2 regions of the Pseudomonas sivasensis genome follow, and region 2 is predicted to be linked to the other one. Evidence: predicted binding sites of a transcription regulator. Region 2 holds the regulator's gene; the other holds the start of a gene.
The links. Region 2 encodes sigma-54, which starts transcription at its own class of promoters, with help from an activator protein. Its sites were predicted from a motif close to ANTGGCATNNANNTTGCTNT; they were not measured.
Positions count from the first base shown of each region.

Region 1: glnA (type I glutamate--ammonia ligase) is a predicted target of sigma-54. The motif match lies at 6,122-6,141, and genes of this name have one in related genera.

Region 1 is NZ_CP090029.1:552,845-560,256, reverse strand. Features, by position in the region: gene LRO94_RS02470 (glycogen/starch/alpha-glucan phosphorylase) at 1-1,615, opposite strand, end outside; gene LRO94_RS02465 (YkgJ family cysteine cluster protein) at 1,855-2,289, shown strand; gene typA (translational GTPase TypA) at 2,493-4,313, opposite strand; gene thiI (tRNA uracil 4-sulfurtransferase ThiI) at 4,453-5,907, opposite strand; gene glnA (type I glutamate--ammonia ligase) at 6,242-7,412, shown strand, end outside.
Region 2 is NZ_CP090029.1:1,204,793-1,212,204, reverse strand. Features, by position in the region: gene mlaE (lipid asymmetry maintenance ABC transporter permease subunit MlaE) at 1-12, opposite strand, end outside; gene LRO94_RS05355 (ATP-binding cassette domain-containing protein) at 12-821, opposite strand; gene LRO94_RS05350 (KpsF/GutQ family sugar-phosphate isomerase) at 1,133-2,107, shown strand; gene LRO94_RS05345 (KdsC family phosphatase) at 2,108-2,632, shown strand; gene lptC (LPS export ABC transporter periplasmic protein LptC) at 2,641-3,213, shown strand; gene lptA (lipopolysaccharide transport periplasmic protein LptA) at 3,200-3,733, shown strand; gene lptB (LPS export ABC transporter ATP-binding protein) at 3,733-4,458, shown strand; gene LRO94_RS05325 (RNA polymerase factor sigma-54) at 4,656-6,149, shown strand; gene hpf (ribosome hibernation-promoting factor, HPF/YfiA family) at 6,225-6,530, shown strand; gene ptsN (PTS IIA-like nitrogen regulatory protein PtsN) at 6,543-7,007, shown strand; gene rapZ (RNase adapter RapZ) at 7,010-7,412, shown strand, end outside.

The DNA of each region.
Region 1 (7,412 bases), 650 kb from region 2:
GGCGCTCGTGGATGATCTCGGCCAGTGCACGCTTACTGTGCAGGCGCTGGTCGGCGAAGGCTTTGCGGAAGGTCTGTTTCTCGGCGAAGGTTTCCAATTCGCCCAAGCGGGTTTCCATGGTGTCGAGAATGTCCGGACCCAGGGCTTCCACCAGCATCTCGGTGAGCTTGGGGTTGGCCTGGTACAGCCAGCGGCGGAAGGTAATGCCGTTGGTTTTGTTGTTGATGCGGTCTGGGTAGAGCTTGTGCAGTTCGGAGAACACCGTGCTGCGCATCAGTTGGGTGTGCAAGCCCGACACGCCATTGACGCTGTGGGAGCCGAGGAACGCCAGGTTACCCATGCGCACGCGGCGACCATTGTCTTCTTCGATCAGCGACACAGCGCGCAGCACGTCAAAATCGTGGATACCTTTGGCGCGCAGCGAGTCGATGTGCTGGGCATTGATCAGGTAGATGATCTGCATGTGCCGAGGCAACATGCGTTCCATCAGGCCTACCGGCCAGGTTTCCAACGCCTCGGGCAGCAAGGTGTGGTTGGTGTAGGACAAGGTTTCGACCGTGACCTGCCAAGCGGCGTCCCAAGCGATGTCGTGCAAATCCACCAGTTGGCGCATCAACTCGGCCACGGCGATGGACGGGTGGGTGTCGTTGAGCTGGATCGCCGCGTGTTCGCCCAGGCTCAATACCGAGCCATGCATGTTTTTGTGGCGGCGCAGCAGGTCTTGCAGAGAGGCGGAGACGAAGAAGTATTCCTGACGCAGGCGCAGCTCCTGCCCTGCTTCGGTGCTATCCGCCGGGTAAAGCACCCGGGAGATGCTTTCAGCGCGGGCCACTTCGGCGACGGCGCCCAGGTGGTCACCGGCGTTGAAGCGCTCCAGGTGCAAGTCTTCCACCGCCCGTGCACGCCACAGGCGCAGGGTGTTGACGCTTGCACCGCGCCAACCGACCACCGGCGTGTCATAGGCCACGGCGCGCACGGTCTCGCTGGGCGTCCACACTTGGATCAGCTTGCCGGCGGCGTCCGGCAGGGTTTCCACGCTGCCGCCAAAGCCGATCGGGTAGATCACTTCAGCGCGCTCGAACTCCCACGGGTTGCCGAAATCCAGCCAGCGTTCGGTCTGCTCCTGTTGCCAGCCATCGACAATCGCCTGGCGGAACAGGCCATGTTCATAACGGATGCCATAACCGTGACCGGCAATGCCCAAGGTCGACATGCTTTCCATGAAGCATGCGGCCAGGCGGCCCAGACCACCGTTGCCGAGCGCCGCGTCAGGCTCCAGCAGGCGGATACGCTCAAGGTCGACGCCAAGTTCGCTGAGCGCTTCGCGGGCAATCTCCAACACACCAAGGTTACTCAGACTGTCGTAGAGCAAACGGCCGATGAGGAATTCGAGGGACAGGTAATACACACGTTTCTGGCCCTTGCGGTAAATACGCCGCGTGTGGTCCATCCAGTGATCGACCATCTGGTCGCGTGCGGCCAGGGCAATGGCTTCGAACCAGTCGTGGTCGAAGGCGTGATCCGGGTCCTTGCCCACCGCGTAGGTGAGTTTGGTCAAGACGGCATCGCGAAATGCGGCTACCTCTGCTTCTCGTGCAAGTGGTTCCTGAGACATCAATTGCGACCTCGGGCGAGATAGAAGGAGTTGCTAGAGCCTAGACGGTCTGACAGACGGTAGACGCTCTGGTTCGGCAGTTTTTTAACGCATTTACCTTTAGCGGGTTTTGATGCATTGGCCGTGCCTGCTTTCGCCCATCGCACCGTTCGGGATGAAATACGCAAAATATTGTTCAAAAAACCACCAATCCCGGTATGATCGCGCGCCCGGATACAGCCCCACCTTTTGGAACCTTGATGAAGCCTCAACTGATCGCCGCCGCGGAACTCGACCGTCTTGAGACCTGGCAGAAATATTCCGCCCACATGTGCGGTGGCTGCGTGTCCAGCTGCTGCACGCTGCCGGTCGAAGTGAAGATCAAGGACCTGATCCGCATTGGCATCGTCGATGAGTTCGAACGCGGCGATCCGCCGAAGAACATCGCCAAGCGGTTGCAGAAGGAAGGCATCGTCGAGCGCTACAACAACAAATCCGAGATTTTTACCCTGCAGCGCATGAGCAACAACGATTGCCTGTACCTGGATCGTAAGACGCGCTTCTGCACTATTTATGACAAGCGCCCGGATACCTGCCGCAATCACCCGAAGATCGGACCGCGGCCGGGGTATTGCGCGTACAAGCCGAAGGAAGTGGTGCGCGAGACCAATTTCAAGACCCTCGACAAGTTCTGATCCGGGTTTTGCAGGGGGCTCAAGGGCTCTATCGGGGGCAAGCCCCCTCCCACACTGACCGCATTCCAAATGGCTGTACTCGGTCAAATGTGGGAGAGGGCTTGCCCCCGATGAGGCCGGTACAGCCACCACAAAACCAGCAGGCATAAAAAAACGCCCCCGGCCTTTCGACCGGGGGCGTTTTTCATTCAGCCTGAGTTAACTCAGTTCTTGGCTTTCTTGGCAGCGCGGGTACGCTCGCCTTCGTCCAGGATCTTCTTACGCAGGCGGATCGACTTAGGCGTAACTTCGCACAGCTCGTCGTCCTGGATGAATTCCAGGGCCTGTTCCAGAGTGAAGCGAACAGGTGGGACCAGAGCGATGGTTTCGTCTTTGCCCGAAGCGCGCATGTTGTCGAGCTTCTTGCCTTTGGTTGGGTTGACGCCCATGTCGTTGTCACGGCTGTTCAGACCAACGATCTGACCGTTGTAGATCTCTTGACCGTGTTCAACGAACAGCTTGCCACGCGCCTGGAGGGTTTCCAGGGAGTAGGTCAGTGCCTTGCCAGTCTCAACCGATACCAGAACACCGTTCTGACGGCCGGACATGTCGCCGGACTTCATGGTGTCGTAGCGATCGAAGATCGAGGTCAGGATGCCAGCGCCGTTGGTCAGGGTCAGGAACTGGTTACGGAAACCGATCAGACCACGAGCAGGGATGTTGTATTCCAGACGCACACGGCCTTTGCCATCCGGCACCATGTTGGTCAGGTCGCCTTTACGCAGGCCCATCTCTTCCATGACCTTGCCCTGGGATTCTTCAGGGGTGTCGATGGTTACGTTTTCGAACGGTTCCTGCTTCACGCCGTCAACTTGACGGATGATCACTTCTGGACGACCAACGCCCATTTCGAAGCCTTCGCGACGCATGGTTTCGATCAGTACCGAGAGGTGCAGCTCACCACGGCCGGAAACCTTGAATTTGTCAGCCGAGTCGCCTTCTTCAACGCGCAGTGCAACGTTGTACAGCAGCTCTTTGTCCAGACGTTCCTTGATGTTACGGGAAGTCACGAACTTGCCTTCTTTACCGCAGAAAGGCGAGTCGTTTACCTGGAAGGTCATGGAAACGGTTGGTTCGTCAACGGTCAGAGGCTTCATCGCCTCGACGTTGTCCGGCTGGCACAGGGTGTCGGAGATGAACAGGGAGTCCATACCGCTCACGCATACGATGTCGCCAGCGAAAGCTTCTTCAACGTCGATACGGTGCAGACCGTGGTGACCCATCAGCTTCAGGATACGACCGTTACGCTTCTTGCCGTCGGCGCCGATAGCAACAACCGGGGTGTTCGGCTTGACGCTACCACGAGCGATACGGCCAACGCCGATAACACCCAGGAAGCTGTTGTAGTCCAGTGCCGAGATTTGCATCTGGAACGGGCCGTCACGGTCAACTTTTGGAGCCGGTACGTTGTCGACGATCGACTGGTACAGCGGGGTCATGTCTTCAGCCATGTCGGTGTGTTCCAGACCGGCAATGCCGTTCAGGGCCGAGGCGTACACGACTTTGAAGTCCAGCTGTTCTTCGGTAGCACCCAGGTTGTCGAACAGGTCGAAGATCTGGTCCAGAACCCAGTCCGGACGCGCGCCTGGACGGTCAACCTTGTTGATGCACACGATCGGACGCAGGCCGGCTTCGAAAGCCTTCTTGGTCACGAAACGGGTTTGCGGCATAGGGCCGTCTTGGGCATCAACCAGCAGCAGAACGGAGTCAACCATCGACATTACGCGTTCTACTTCGCCGCCGAAGTCGGCGTGGCCCGGGGTGTCCACGATGTTGATGTGGTAGCCGTTCCAGTTGATAGCGGTGTTTTTTGCCAGGATGGTAATACCGCGCTCTTTTTCCTGGTCGTTGGAGTCCATCACGCGCTCGTCGTTGAGCTCGTTGCGCTCCAGGGTGCCGGATTGACGCAGGAGTTTGTCTACCAGGGTGGTTTTACCATGGTCAACGTGAGCAATGATGGCGATGTTACGTAGATTTTCGATCACTTGTGTATCTCGATCAGAGGATTCGGTGTGCTGACAGGTCGTGGCAGCGATTTACAGTAGAGTCAGGCCTTGCCGTTACAGCTTGACGGCAGAGTCGGGGGGCCGGTGACGCAGGCCACAGGCAAACAGCCCCGGGCTCTTAGCTCGGTCGATAAACGCGCACATTGGCATGCCCCTCACTGAGCAAATGGTGGGCATGCAGGCGACTCATCACGCCTTTGTCGCAATACAGCAGGTACTGACGGCTGTCATCCAGTTCCTTGAAACGCGCGTTCAATGCGTAGAACGGCAGCGTTTGTACGTCGACGCCAGGAATTTCCAGCGGCTCATCTTCAGCGGCATCCGGGTGACGGATGTCGACAACAATCTGGCCGGCCAGGGCTTCACTGACTTCTTCGATCTGCACATCCTGGCCCAGTTCGTCGATAACACGATCGATCGGGACCAGCTTGGCGTTCTGAAGCGCACGCTCCAGAATCGCCATATCAAACTGTTGTTCTTCGTACTCCACGCGGTTGCGCTTGGCGTGGGTCTTGGGATTCACCGAGATGACCCCGCAGTATTCAGGCATATGCTTGGCGAAGTCGGCGGTGCCGATTTCTTCTGCCAAATCGATGATGTCCTGCTTGTGGCTGGCGATCAGTGGGCGCAACACCAGCTTCTCGGTCACGCAGTCGATCAGCGACAGGTTCGGCAACGTCTGGCTGGAAACCTGGGAAATCGCTTCGCCGGTCACCAGGGCGTCGATCTGCAACTGATCGGCAATCCGAGACGCAGCGCGCAACATCATACGCTTCAATACTACGCCCATATGACTGTTATCGACTTTACCGAGAATTTCGCCCAGCACTTCCTCAAACGGTACGCTCACAAATAGCACGCGTTGGGAGCTGCCGTACTTCTTCCAGATAAAGTGCGCGACTTCCATCACGCCCAATTCGTGTGCACGCCCACCCAGATTAAAGAAGCAGAAGTGGCTCATCAGGCCGCGGCGCATGATCTGGTAGGCCGCGACCGTGGAATCGAAACCGCCGGACATCAATACCAGGGTCTGTTCCAGGGCGCCCAACGGGTAGCCGCCGATGCTGTCGTGCTGGCTGTGAATCACAAACAACCGTTGGTCGCGAATTTCCATGCGCACTTCAATTTGTGGCGCTTTTAAGGAAATTCCGGCGGCGCCGCACTCGCGACGCAGCTTGCTGCCGACGTATTTCTCGACGTCCATGGAGCTGAATGGGTGCTTGCCGGCACGCTTGCAGCGTACCGAAAAAATCTTGCCTTCAAGGCTGTCACCGAAGTGCCGTTTGCATTTTTCGGTGATGTCATCGAAGTCGCCCAGCGGGTACTCATCCACCTGGAGGAAATGCGCGATACCCGGCATGCAGCTCAGGCGCTCGGTCATGTCCTTCAAGGCTTTGGCGTCGGTGAGGCGGGTTTCCAGCTCGAGGTTGTCCCACACACCGTTCACCACCACAGCCGGGTCCAGATCGCGGAGCACGGCACGGATGTTCTTGGCCAACTGACGGATGAAACGCATCCGTACCGGTCGGCTCTTGATGGTGATCTCGGGGAAGACTTTAACGATTAATTTCATGGAAACAGCGCGCGCAGGGCCTGCCGAAAAAGGGGGGCGCGGATTATAGCGGAAATCGCTCAAGGTTTAACCAGTTAATATGCACATCACTCGACTCGCACTAAAGCAGTGCATTTGCACGCGTCAGCGCCACATTGCAGTGCGCGAATTTCGCGCTTTTGTCGCAATGCACCTTTATAGGGGCGTTTTTGGAGCAAAAAACCCATGTTGGCGCACTGGCATGCAATTTGCTCTCTTGTGAGGCAGGTTGCCATGGCGGACTATCCGCGCCGGCATCACCCACATTCTAAGGGCTAACTCCACTACCCCAGCCCGAAGCCACCCGGAGGACACTATGTCGAAGTCGGTTCAACTCATCAAAGATCATGACGTTAAATGGATTGATCTGCGCTTCACGGACACCAAAGGCACTCAGCACCACGTGACCATGCCGGCTCGCGATGCGCTGGATGATGCGTTCTTCGAAGAAGGCAAAATGTTCGACGGTTCCTCCATCGCTGGCTGGAAAGGCATCGAAGCCTCCGACATGATCCTGATGCCGGACGACAGCACTGCCGTGCTGGACCCGTTCACCGAAGAAGCCACCCTGATCCTGGTGTGCGACGTGATCGAGCCTTCGACCATGCAAGGCTACGACCGCGACCCACGTGCGATCGCCAAGCGTGCCGAGGAATACCTGAAGTCGACCGGTATCGGTGACACCGTATTCGTAGGCCCAGAGCCAGAATTCTTCATCTTTGACCAAGTGAAGTTCAAGTCCGACATCTCCGGCTCCATGTTCAAGATCTACTCTGAACAAGGTTCGTGGATGTCCGATCAGGACGTGGAAGGCGGCAACCATGGCCACCGTCCAGGCATCAAAGGTGGTTACTTCCCAGTTCCGCCGTTCGACCACGACCACGAAATCCGTACCTCCATGTGCAACGCCATGGAAGACATGGGCCTGGTCATCGAAGTTCACCACCACGAAGTGGCGACTGCCGGCCAGAACGAAATCGGTGTGAAGTTCAACACCCTGGTTGCCAAGGCTGACGAAGTTCAGACCCTGAAGTACTGCGTACACAACACTGCCGTTGCCTACGGCCGTACCGCGACCTTCATGCCTAAGCCTCTGTACGGCGATAACGGTTCGGGTATGCACGTTCACCTGTCCATCGCCAAAGATGGCAAGAACACTTTCGCTGGCGAAGGTTATGCCGGCCTGTCCGACACCGCCCTGTACTTCATCGGCGGCATCATCAAGCACGGTAAGGCCCTGAACGGCTTCACCAACCCTTCGACCAACTCCTACAAGCGTCTGGTCCCAGGTTTCGAAGCTCCGGTAATGCTGGCCTACTCGGCGCGCAACCGTTCCGCTTCGATCCGTATTCCTTACGTCTCCAGCCCACGCGCTCGCCGTATCGAAGCTCGCTTCCCGGATCCAGCAGCCAACCCTTACCTGGCCTTCGCAGCTCTGGTTATGGCCGGCCTGGACGGTATCCAGAACAAGATCCACCCTGGCGACG
Region 2 (7,412 bases):
TGTTTTGCGCATCAACGCTTCCCCAGAAGATCTGAGCGGTAATCCGCTGCCGGAAAGTGGAAAGGCACAGGGCCATCGGGGTCGCCGGTCATGAATTGGCGAATGCGCGGGTTGTCGGCGTTCATCAGCTCTTCAGGCGTACCCTGCCCCAGCACCTGGCCATCACCGACCACATAGAGGTAATCGGCAATGCTCGCGGTTTCTGCAAGGTCGTGGGAGACCACGATACTGGTGATACCCAGGGCATCGTTGAGCAGACGGATCAGTCGTACCAGCACCCCCATGGCGATCGGATCCTGACCGACGAAGGGCTCGTCGTACATGAGAATCTGTGGATCGAGGGCAATGGCTCGCGCCAGGGCCACACGGCGCTTCATGCCGCCGGACAGTTCGTCGGGCATCAGATCAATTGCGCCACGGAGGCCGACGGCCTGCAATTTCAGCAATACAATGTCGCGAATCATTTCATCGGACAGCTGGGTATGCACCCGCAGCGGAAACGCTACGTTCTCGAACACATCGAGGTCGGTGAACAGCGCACCGCTCTGGAACAGCACGCCCATATGCTTGCGCGCATCGAACAGATCACTGCGCGACAGCGTAGGCAGGTTTTGGCCATTGACCCACACTTCGCCGGCGCTGGGACGCAATTGCATGCCCATCAACCGCAACAGCGTGGTCTTGCCGCAACCGGACGGCCCCATGATGCCCGTGACCTTGCCACGGGGAATGCGAATATCGACGTTATTGAAGATGCTGCGCGTCCCGCGCTTGAAGGTCAGTCCCTTCAGCTCGACCGCGTAGGCGTTATCGGCACTCATCTAAACTCCTTGGGATGCAGCCTCTCACTCAGACACCACGCATGCGACAAACGTTTGCAACGGCGACGCATATAGATAGCCACATGGGCTGGGCGGACCGAACTGGCGGCGAACTATATCACTGCTGGTACAAGGCGCCCAAGGCCGGAACAGCGCTAGTTCAGTTTGGGGACAGGGAAAAAACGTTGCCGACTGTGTGACTGAGGATCGATCTCAGTCCCCTGCTGAATAAAGCCTGACGAACTTGCGTGAGGGAATTGATCATTACCGCTATAATCGCCGACTTTTCGTCAGGCTATACGATTTCAGACATGAGCCAATCCAGCGACCTTATCCAATCCGCACAACGCACCATCCGCCTCGAAGTCGAAGCCGTAGAAGGCTTACTGGCCCATATCGACGCAGATTTCGTACGCGCCTGCGAGATGATTCTGGCCAGCAAGGGCCGCGTTGTCGTGGTCGGCATGGGCAAATCGGGCCACGTCGGCAACAAGATCGCCGCCACCCTGGCGAGCACCGGGACCACGGCGTTTTTCGTGCATCCGGCGGAGGCGAGCCACGGCGACATGGGCATGATCACCAAAGATGACATCATCCTGGCGCTGTCCAACTCCGGTACCACCAACGAAATCGTGACCCTGCTGCCGCTGATCAAGCGCCTTGGCATCCAGATGATCAGCGTCACCGGCAACCCGGAGTCGACGCTGGCCAAGGCTGCCGATGTTAACCTGAACGTTCACGTCGCCCACGAAGCCTGCCCGCTGAATCTGGCACCGACCTCCTCCACTACCGCTGCCTTGGTTATGGGCGACGCTCTGGCCGTTGCACTGCTTGAAGCTCGCGGGTTCACCGCTGAAGACTTCGCGTTCTCCCACCCGGGTGGCGCGCTGGGCCGCCGCCTACTGCTGAAAGTGGAAAACGTTATGCATTCAGGCGATGAATTGCCCCACGTCCAGCGCGGCACTTTACTGAAGGACGCGCTGATGGAAATGACTCGCAAGGGCCTGGGCATGACCGTGATCCTTGAAGCTGATGGCCGCCTGGCTGGGGTCTTCACCGACGGCGACCTGCGCCGCACCCTGGACCGCACCATCGATATCCACACTGCGACGATCGATGCAGTGATGACGCCACACGGCAAGACCGCACGCCCTGAGATGCTGGCAGCCGAAGCATTGAAGATCATGGAAGACCACAAGATCGGCGCCCTGGTGGTTGTCGATAGCGACGACCACCCGGTTGGCGCCCTGAACATGCACGACTTGCTGCGTGCGGGAGTGATGTAAATGACCAGCGACCTGTTGCAACGCGGCAAAAACATCAGACTGGCGATTTTCGACGTTGACGGCGTGCTGACCGATGGCCGCCTGTACTTCCTCGAAGACGGCAGCGAATTCAAGACGTTCAACACCCTCGACGGCCAAGGCATCAAGATGCTGATGGCTGCAGGCGTGCAAACCGCGATTATCAGCGGCCGAAAAACTCCCGTTGTGGAACGCCGCGCACAAAACCTGGGGATTCCTCACCTGTATCAGGGCCGCGAGGATAAACTGGTAGTTCTGGACGAGCTTCTTGGCCAACTCAACCTAAGCTATGAGCAGGTCGCCTACTTAGGCGATGATCTGCCCGACCTGCCGGTCATTCGTCGAGTAGGGCTTGGCATGGCCGTCGCCAATGCGGCGGCGTTTGTTCGCGAGCACGCCCATGGCATCACCTGCGCCCGTGGTGGCGAAGGTGCAGCACGCGAGTTCTGCGAACTGATCCTGCGAGCCCAAGGCAGCCTTGAAGCGGCCCACGCCGCCTACCTATAGAGCGTTTTATGCTGAGCAAAAAGATTCGCAACTTCCTGTTATTCGGGGTCATTGCCGCGCTGTTCCTCGCGGTGGGCTACTGGAATATCAGTCCGGGGCGCTTCCTCGACCAGCCTGTTGCGCAGGTCGACGAGGGGGCCATCGACTATTACGCCACCAATGCCTATAGCGTGCAGTTCCTGCCCGACGGCAAGCTGCAGTACGAAATGACGTCGGACAAAGTCGAGCACTTGAAGGCCACCGAAGTCACTCTGCTGACTAATCCGGACCTGAACCTGTACCGCGGCACCGAATTTCCGTGGCATGTCACCAGCAAGCGTGGTGAGGTGAACCCCGACGGCACCGAGGTAGAACTGATTGACTCGGTACGTGTTGCGCGCACGGACGCCAAAGCCCGTGACACGGTGATTACCAGCAGTCGCATGACCGTATTCCCGCAGAAGCAATATGCGCAGACCGAGCAAGACGTTAGAATCGACGGCGCTGGCGGTGTATCGACTGGCAAGGGAATGAAAGCGTATTTGAAAGAAAGCAGGATACACCTGCTATCGAACGTAAGAGGACAGTATGAGGCTCGTTAAAACTCTCCCTATTTTGCTCGGTTTGGGCGCAGCACTGGGAAGCGTGAGCGCCTGGGCTCTGCCGAACGATAGCCAGCAACCGATCCACATCTCGGCTGACGATGCGCAACTGGATGACAAGCAAGGTGTTGCCACCTATACCGGCGGCGTAATCATCACCCAAGGGTCGATGAAGATCACCGGTAATACCGTGACACTGACGCGTACCCAAGCCGGTGACATCGACGTCGTGACCTCAGTGGGCAACCTGGCTTACTTCGAACAGAAGCAGTCCGCTGCCGACACTGGCCCGATGAAGGGCTACGGCAAGACCATTCAGTATCACGCCCAGCAGAATCGCATTGTGCTGATCGACCAGGCCAAGGTGCTCAGCCCCGATGGCAACTCCACGGAAGGTGAAAAGATCACCTATGACACCGTGAAACAGATCGCTAACGCCGGTCGTGCCAATGGCAGCAAGGTCACCGCACCGCGCCCACGCATCGACATGGTTATCCAGCCGAAGAAGAAGGCCGAGTAATGGCAACCCTGAAAGCCCAGCATCTGGCCAAGGCCTATAAAAGCCGTCAGGTCGTGCGCGACGTCAGCCTGTCGATCGACAGCGGCCAGATCGTCGGCTTGCTCGGCCCCAACGGCGCAGGCAAGACCACATGCTTCTACATGATTGTTGGCCTGGTCCAGGCGGATCAGGGTCGCGTACTGATCGACGACCTGGATGTCAGCCACCAGCCAATGCACGGTCGTGCACGCGCGGGTATCGGCTATCTTCCTCAAGAAGCATCGATCTTCCGCAAACTGTCAGTTGCCGACAACATTATGGCCATCCTTGAAACTCGCAAGGAACTGGACCGTGACGGCCGCCGACAGGAGCTGGAAAGCCTGCTGCAGGAATTCCATATCAACCACATTCGCGACAACCTTGGCATGAGCCTGTCCGGTGGTGAGCGGCGTCGCGTGGAAATCGCCCGCGCCCTGGCCACTGCCCCCAAGTTCATTCTGCTGGACGAACCGTTTGCCGGCGTCGACCCTATCTCGGTTGGCGACATCAAGCAGATCATCCATCACCTCAAGGCCAAGGGTATCGGTGTACTGATCACCGATCACAACGTGCGTGAGACCCTCGATATCTGCGAAACCGCGTATATCGTCAACGATGGTCAACTGATCGCAGAAGGCGACTCCGCCACCATCCTGGCCAACGAACTGGTCAAGGAAGTGTATCTGGGTCACGAGTTTCGCCTGTAAAGCCGCCTGCACAAACAAGGCGGTGGCAGGTCGTTTGCCTGATGCGCGGGAGTCAATGAAAACCTCCGGTTTTTTATTGTTACCGCGCTCTAGGCAAAGCCCTCGATATCAGGCATATAATTTGCTTATGTTTGGCGCTCACGCGCCCTGTCGTGGATGGCGCGTTGCGCCGGCGAATAAGGTGTTAAGCCCCTGCCATGAAACCATCGCTAGTCCTAAGAATGGGCCAGCAGCTGACGATGACACCGCAGCTGCAACAGGCCATCCGCCTGCTCCAATTGTCGACCCTGGACCTGCAACAGGAAATCCAGGAGGCCCTGGAGTCTAATCCGATGCTCGAACGCCAGGAAGAAGGCGACGACTTCGATAATGCAGACCCGTTGGCCGACAACATCGAGCAAAAACCCAACGCAGACGTGCAGGAACCGTCCTACCAGGAAACCGCCCCTACGGTGGATAACCTTGAGGAAGGCGATTGGAACGAACGCATTCCCAACGAGCTTCCCGTAGACACTGCTTGGGAAGACGTCTACCAGACCAGCGCCAGCAGCCTGCCCAGCAACGACGATGATGAGTGGGACTTCACTACCCGCACGTCCGCCGGCGAAAGTCTGCAGAGCCATCTGTTGTGGCAACTGAACCTCGCACCGATGTCGGACACCGATCGCCTGATCGCCGTCACCCTGATCGATTGCATCAATAACCAAGGCTATCTGGACGAGACACTCGAAGAGATTCTTGAGGCCTTCGACCCCGAACTAGATATCGAACTGGACGAAATCGAAGCCGTCCTGCACCGCATCCAGCAATTTGAGCCCGCGGGTATTGGTGCGCGCACCCTTAGCGAATGCCTGCAGCTGCAACTGCGCCAGCTGCCCGCCAAGACCCCATGGCTCGCCGAGGCCCAGCGCCTGGTCACCGAATACATCGACCTGCTCGGCAGCCGCGATTACAGCCAACTGATGCGTCGCATGAAACTCAAGGAAGACGATCTGCGCCAGGTCATCGAGCTGGTGCAAAGCCTCAACCCGCGTCCCGGCTCGCAGATCGAGTCCAGCGAGGCCGAATACGTAGTTCCTGACGTGATCGTGCGCAAGGACAACGAGCGCTGGCTGGTGGAGCTTAACCAGGAGTCAGTGCCACGCCTGCGAGTCAACCCGCAATATGCAGGTTTCGTGCGACGCGCCGACACCAGCGCCGACAACACCTTCATGCGCAACCAGTTGCAGGAGGCGCGCTGGTTCATCAAGAGCCTGCAAAGCCGTAACGAAACCCTGATGAAAGTCGCCACGCAGATCGTCGAGCATCAGCGCGGCTTCCTGGAATACGGCGATGAAGCGATGAAGCCTTTGGTTCTGCACGATATCGCCGAAGCGGTAGGCATGCACGAGTCGACGATTTCCCGCGTTACCACGCAAAAATTCATGCATACCCCACGGGGTATTTATGAGTTGAAATACTTTTTCTCCAGCCATGTCAGCACCTCAGAAGGCGGCGAATGCTCGTCCACGGCAATCCGCGCAATCATCAAAAAACTGGTTGCCGCGGAAAATCAGAAAAAGCCGTTGAGTGACAGCAAGATCGCTGGTTTACTGGAGGCACAAGGCATTCAGGTCGCCCGTCGAACCGTCGCCAAGTACCGCGAATCCCTTGGGATCGCGCCTTCCAGCGAGCGTAAGCGTTTGATGTGACGGGCGGGCCACAGCGTTCCAGTGGCGGGTATTCCTACCCGCCGCTTTATGCACTGGCAACGAAGGAGAAGCTGTATGCAAGTCAACATCAGTGGACACCATGTAGAAGTCACCCCTCCCCTGCGCGAATATGTCGAGCAAAAGCTGAAAAAGCTTGAGGGTCATTTTGACAAGATCACCAATGTGCAAGTGATCATGAAGGTCGACAAGCTTCAGCAGAAAATCGAAGCGACCCTACAGATTCCCGGTGGCGAAGTAGTCGCCAACGCCGAGCATGAAGACATGTATGCATCAATCGATGCCTTGACTGACAAGCTCGACCGCCAACTTAAAAAGCATAAGGAAAAGCAGCAGAGCCTTCTTCAGGGCACAGGCCGCTAACACTCCCCACCCATGATTCGACTTGAAACCATCCTGACCCCCGGCCGTTCCCTCGTGAACGTGCCGGGCGGCAGCAAGAAGAAAGCCCTCGAACAAATTGCCAACCTGATCAGCAGCCAAGTGCCTGAACTGGAGATGCAAGATGTCTTCGAGGCTCTGATTGCTCGTGAAAAACTGGGTTCCACCGGTTTTGGTAACGGCATCGCCATTCCTCACTGTCGCCTCAAAGGCTGTGAGACACCTGTCAGCGCGCTGCTGCACTTGGACGCGCCTATCGATTTCGATGCCATTGATGGCGCCCCGGTCGACCTGCTGTTTGTTCTGTTGGTCCCACAGGCCGCCACCGATGCGCACTTGGAACTGCTTCGGCAGATCGCCAGCATGCTCGACCGCAAAGAAGTACGCGACAAACTGCGCAGTGCCGGCAGCAATGAGGCGCTGTACCAAGTTGTCCTGGATGAGCAAAACGGGCAGTAATCATGCGTTTGATCATCGTCAGCGGCCGCTCCGGCTCGGGTAAAAGTACCGCCCTCAACGTTCTTGAGGACAACGGCTTCTATTGCATCGATAACCTGCCGGCCGGCCTACTGCCGGAGTTGGCGGAACTCGCTCTGATCCACACCGAGCTGGCGCAACCTCTGGTTGCCGTTTCGATCGACGCCCGCAACCTACCCAGCCACCTCTCTCGGTTCCCGGAACTGTTGGAAGAAGTGCGCGCCAAGCATATTCATTGTGATGTGCTGTACCTGGACGCCGATGAAGAGACGCTGCTCAAACGCTTCTCCGAAACCCGTCGACGCCACCCCCTCAGCAGCCCTCACCGTTCTCTGGCTGAAGCCATCGAGGACGAAACCAAGTTGCTGGGGCCGATCATTGACCTCG